Chryseolinea soli: one gene and its partner. The protein of the gene in region 2 interacts with the protein of the main gene of each other region in a pairwise test. Links are inferred from orthologs where the notes say so. Each region holds a gene or a part of one and is shown on either strand. Other genes may lie near its edges.

The links. Proteins that work in one complex are often made in the same cells at the same time.
Region 1: the proteins of dnaA (region 2) and dnaB interact in binary tests that used the Escherichia coli proteins (3 or more experiments, as listed by UniProt). The link is inferred for Chryseolinea soli from one-to-one orthologs.

Annotation. Positions count from the first base shown.
Region 1 is NZ_CP032382.1:6,311,359-6,314,290, reverse strand. It holds dnaB (replicative DNA helicase), read left to right. Parts: upstream 1-666; coding sequence 667-2,199; downstream 2,200-2,932. Other genes in the region: D4L85_RS26315 (hypothetical protein), read left to right, coding at 2,296-2,932; D4L85_RS26325 (UDP-N-acetylmuramate--L-alanine ligase), read right to left, coding at 1-436. UniProt on the Escherichia coli protein: The main replicative DNA helicase, it participates in initiation and elongation during chromosome replication. Travels ahead of the DNA replisome, separating dsDNA into templates for DNA synthesis.
Region 2 is NZ_CP032382.1:278,353-281,321, reverse strand. It holds dnaA (chromosomal replication initiator protein DnaA), read left to right. Parts: upstream 1-758; coding sequence 759-2,180; downstream 2,181-2,969. Other genes in the region: D4L85_RS00975 (TetR/AcrR family transcriptional regulator), read left to right, coding at 2,292-2,933; D4L85_RS00985 (methylmalonyl-CoA mutase family protein), read right to left, coding at 1-565. UniProt on the Escherichia coli protein: Plays an essential in the initiation and regulation of chromosomal replication. Binds in an ATP-dependent fashion to the origin of replication (oriC) to initiate formation of the DNA replication initiation complex once per cell cycle.

The DNA of each region.
Region 1 (2,932 bases), 6.0 Mb from region 2 along the record:
TCACCTTGGCGCCCAGCACGTAATCAAATTTATGTTTAAAATAGTGGAGCACGTGGATCACAATGGCCGTGATGGTGGTCTTTCCGTGACTGCCCGCGATGACGATGCGCTGCTTGTTCTTGGAGTGCTCATAGATATACTCCGGAAACGAGAAGATGCGCAGCCCCAATTCTTGTGCTTTTAAGAGCTCGGGGTTGTCCACTTTGGCGTGCATGCCCAGGATGACGGCATCCAGGGAAGGTTTAATTTTACTGGGGTTCCAGCCCTCTGTATCAGGCAGTAAGCCGTGTTGTGCTAATGTACTCCGTGAAGGATCAACGATCTCATCATCCGAACCGCTCACTTCATGCCCGCCTTGTTTCAGCGCAATGGCAAGATTGTGCATAACGCTTCCGCCAATGGCGATGAAATGAATCTTTTGCTTCTTTTGCTGCATCGAAAAAAAATTCCGGTTAAAGTAACTAAAAATGTTTGGCGTTTGAAAGTCCTCACTGTCTGTTCGCTGCTTCACACAGGCTTCACACAACAATCTTTCCGGTAAAGTGTCGTTTGGAATTTATTAACATTTACTTTGTTAGTGAATTGTGTATAAGTTGTGGGCAGACTGATTCGTAATGATTGTACGTTTGTCGCCTTTACAAAGAAAACACGTACAACAACCACTGTATGGAGCAAGGAAGATCAACGTCACTGAGGGTCGGTAACAAGTCGAACAAACTCATTCCCAGAGAGATCTCGGAAGGGTTAGGCAAGTTGCCCCCTCAGGCACTTGATCTTGAAGAGACGGTGTTGGGTGCGCTCATGCTGGAGAAGAATGCGTTGAACGCTGTGGTGGAATTTTTGAAGCCCGAACACTTCTACAGCGAGACCCACAAGGAAATCTATTCCGCCATCGTCGAACTCTTCAAGTCTTCCGATCCCGTCGATATGCGTACCGTGGTGAACCAACTGCGCAAGTCCGGCAAGATCGAGCTGGTTGGGGGTGCTTACTATATTGCGGAGCTTACGTCCAAAGTGAGCTCGGCAGCCAACATCGAGTATCACGCACGTGTCATCATGGAGATGGCCATCAAGCGCGAACTCATCCAGGTGTCGTCGCAGATCCAGCACGATGCCTACGAAGATACGACCGATGTGTTCGAGCTGCTCGACAAAACCGAACAATCCATTTTCCAGATCTCCGACTCCAACCTGCGCAAGAACTACGACAACATGCGCAACCTCATGACGCGGGCGATCCAGGAACTTCAATCCTTAAAAGAACACAAAGACGGCTTGACCGGTGTGCCCAGCGGCTTCACCGCACTGGACCGCATGACGTCCGGCTGGCAGAAGTCAGACCTCGTCATCATTGCCGCCCGCCCCGGTATGGGTAAGACCGCCTTCGTGGTGTCGGCGTTGCGCAATGCGGCCGTGGAATTCAAAGTTCCCGTAGCCATCTTCTCGTTGGAAATGGCGTCTATCCAGTTGGTTAACCGGATGATCTCAGCCGAAGCCGAACTGGAAGGCGAGAAAATAAAACGCGGTACCCTGGCCGATCACGAGTGGACCCAGTTGGTACACAAAACAAACAAACTGGCCACCGCCCCGATCTTTATCGACGACACCCCCGCGCTTTCCGTGTTGGAACTTCGCGCCAAGTGCCGTCGCTTGAAAGCAGAGAACAACATCCAGATCATCGTGATCGACTACCTGCAGCTCATGCGGGGCGACCAGGGCGGTAACCGCGAACAGGAGATCGCCTCCATCTCGCGGGCGCTGAAAGGTATCGCAAAAGAATTGAGTGTACCTGTGCTGGCCCTGTCCCAGTTGAGCCGGGGTGTGGAAACCCGCGGTGGCGACAAACGCCCTCAACTTTCCGACTTGCGCGAATCGGGTTCCATCGAACAGGATGCCGACATCGTTATGTTCTTGTACCGGCCCGAATACTATAAGATCACCGTCGACGAAGAAGGCCTGCCCACACAGGGCATGGGCGAAGTGATCATTGCCAAACACCGGAACGGATCGGTGGGCAGTGTGAAGCTGAAGTTCATCGGCAAGTACACCAAGTTTGGCGACCTCGATGCGCCGATGTCGTCCTACGACAACCCCTTCTCGGGCATGATCACCCGCGAAAGCCGCCTCAATACGTTTAACCCCGACAGCGAACCCCCGGCGTTGCCGCCCATGCGCGACGACGACGAGACGCCGTTCTAAGCTGCCGAATTTTTCGTTCAACCTACGATTCCGCCAAAGCAACCCCGGGTTTCATACGGTGCTTCTCCTTACCTTTGTCTGTTGATCAATAGGAACATGCAAAAGTTTTGGTTTGGCTTGGCCGTGGCCTTTGGTGTGATGGCCTGCTCGAATGATGAAGACCCGGTGGATTGTGAAAAGTCCGGTCTCATCCTAAGCCTGGGCACGGTGGTGAACGCCAGCCAATGCGGCGTGCCCGACGGCAGCCTGAAAGTATTTGGCAGTGGGGGAAAGGAACCCTACCAATTTTCCATCAAAAACGGCCCAACCCAGGACAACGGCCAGTTCAATAACCTGCCCGCCGGCCTCTACACCATCGTTCTGACGGATGCCAACGCCTGCAACACCACCATCGACAATGTTTACATAAAAGCACAAGATTTTTCGTTCACCGCCGACATCACGGATGACAATTCGTGCCTGGGAAGCAACGGTGCCGTTACCCTACAAGTGTCCAGCGGAAACCCGCCCTACCTGTTTGCCATCGGAACATCCGATTTTTCGGAAAACAATACATTCACCGGCCTGCCGGTAGGCTATCAAACCATCGTGGTGAAAGACAATGCAGGATGTACCGTAAATTTGGGGATCACCATTTCACGCGGGTTCAGTGGCACCAGTTGGGCCAACGACATCAAACCGATCATCGAGACGAAGTGCTCCGTGAGCGGATGCCATGATGGTACGCGACCCG
Region 2 (2,969 bases):
AATGGGTGAGGTGTGCGAGCGATGAAAGTTTGGGAATATTTTTTTCAGGGAGATTATTCCACCATATCGTCCCGGAAAGGGAATGTGGCTCATAATTTTTTTTCTGAACATGGGTCGCCAACAAGTTTTCCAGGAATGCATCCGTCACGAAAAAAGAGACGTTGCAATAGGGCCACTCCACTTGATTCAACAGGGCGGCTATATCAACCGTTTGGCGATTTCGAAGATCCAGTAGGATGCCGTCGGCGCCATTGTTTAGTTGATGCAGGAGTGTAGCATTGTCTTTTTTTTCATCCGTTACGACAAGCTGTGGCAGGTTTTCCCAAAAGCGTGCACCAGCATGCGCGTGCGGTGAAGGGGATAGTTCAAAATTTTTGAGATACTGTAGTGGCGCGACATCGGCGCGGTCGTAATACGGAGAAAAAGTTAGGCCGTCAAGCTTCCAGGCCAATATTTCGGCGGGATCTTTTCCCTCGATCTCCGCAGCAGCGGTCCGCAACCAATCGGCTTTATTCGAAATGGGGAAAGATTGCCGTAGCAGGCTGTGGATAGCGGATTCAGACATGCGGGTTCTTTATTATAATCCAATTTTAGTCAAGTTTTCCGAACTGGTGGTGTTTAATTTTCAAATTTTTCTAATCACATATTTTTCTGAAAAATCAAGGATAGGTCGGCTTGTTTTGTTTATCTCTTTTTTTACATCTTTGTCTCCCTTTCTCAAACAGAGTCTGAAATCACACTGAATTTGGAGATCAACCATGGAAGTTAGCTGCAGTACAGTATGGAACGATTGTCTTGAAGTGATTCGGGAAAATGTAGGAGAGGAGAACTTTAATACCTGGTTCAGGCCGATTGCTCCTTTGCGGGTAGACGGCGACGTGCTGACGATACAAGTTCCTTCTCAATTTTTCTACGAATGGCTGGAAGATAACTATGTGCCCGTGCTGAAGCGTGCCATACACACCGTGCTGGGACCTACCGGCCGGCTGGAGTATTCCGTGGTGGTCGACAGTGGCAATCAGCAAGCGCCTGCCGTATCGGTTAACTATCCCGCCAATGGTGCAGGCAACCGCCGCAGTGCTGTGAACGGTTTTGGTTCCGACGACTATTCACCTTTCTCCATTAAAGCCTTAAATCCGCACACCGTCAACTCGCGACTCAACGCGGCCTATAGCTTCGATAATTTTGTAGAAGGTGATTGTAACCGCCTGGCGCGTTCGGCTGGGGTCGCAGTAGCAAAGAAACCCGGTATCACATCATTCAACCCGTTGATGTTGTATGGCGGTGTCGGTGTGGGAAAGACACACTTGGTGCAAGCCATCGGAAACGAGATCAAAAACAACATGCCCAACAAGGTGGTGTTGTATGTCGATCAAAGCGATTTCACCAACCAGTTTCTCAACGCGCTGCAAAATCACAAGCTGCAGGATTTCCAGAACTTCTATCAGCAAGTAGACCTTCTCATTCTCGATGACGTGCAATTCCTTGCCGGCCGTGAGAAGACACAGGAGATGTTCTTCCATATTTTCAACCAGTTGCACCAGTCGGGCAAGCAGATCATCATGACCAGCGATTGCCCGCCCCGCGACATGAAAGGCTTCCAGGAACGCCTGCTCTCCCGTTTCAAATGGGGATTGACGGCTGACCTCCAGGAACCCGATTTTGAAACCAAGCTGGCCATCATCAACCGCAAGATGCAGGCCGACGGCATTCAAATTCCCACGGAAGTGTCGGAATACCTGGCCTACAGCGTAGACACCAACTTGCGCGACATGGAAGGGGTGCTGAACTCGCTCATTTTCCACGCCACCCTGCTCAAGAAGGAGATCGACCTGGAATTGGCAAAGGAAGTGTTGAAGAACATCATTAAGGAAATCCAATCCGACGTTAGCGTAGATTTTATACAAAAGACTGTAGCCGAGTCATTTAAGGTGGACCTGGACGCCATGAAAGGCAAAGTGAAGAAGCGCGAGATCGTGATCCCCCGCCAGGTGGCCATGTATTTCTGCAAGCGCTATACCCAGCTCACCCTGGCCCTCATCGGCGAGAACTTTGGCGGTCGCGACCACAGCACGGTGATCCACGCCCTGGAATCTGTTGAGGACATGATGAAAACCGATCCCAATTTCAAGGCTACTGTAGACGACCTGGGCAAAAAGCTCAAAATGCGCGTCAGTTAGCCATTTAGCCACTTTCGGCGTACCTCCCTCAAGTTTTTGCATCAAAAAAAATTTCAGGAAATCTAAAACATTCTGTAACTTAACACCGTTAAGTAAAATATCAGCAATGCAATGACCATATCAACCCGTAAAGAGCGCCAAAAAGAGGAATTGAAAGCCAAGATCCTGCAAACCGCCAAGGCGTTGTTCATGGAGCGTGGCTATGAGGAAACGTCCATCCGCAACATTGCCGAGCGCATCGAGTATTCGCCCACCACGATCTATCTCTATTTTAAGGATAAGGATGACATTTTCTACGCCCTGCACCGTGAGGGTTTTGTGTTGCTCAACCAATATTTCCGCGCCCTGGGGCATGTGGAGGATCCGTTTGAGCGCCTGAAGGCCATCAGCAAGGCTTATGTGACGTTTGCCCTGGAAAATGGGGAATTCTATGATCTAATGTTCATTATCCGGTCGCCCATGAATGCCCTTGAGAAAGAAAAAAAGGATGAGTTGGATTGGGAGGAGGGAGACCGCGCCTTTGGCTTTTTGGTGAATACTATAGAAGAGTGTATCGCCAAAGGTTATTTCAAAGACATGAACGCCGAGGTGCTGGCCTTCACAACGTGGTCGATGGTGCATGGCATTTGTTCGCTCGAGATCCGGAACCGCTGTTCCGTCGTCAGCGAGTTGAACCAGCCCAATTTGGCCATGAGAGCCTGTGACATGGTCAACGAGATCCTGAACCGTATGCACAACACGTCGCCTGCTTAAAAAATTTTGCCATAGTAATTAACAGTGTAAACTAAA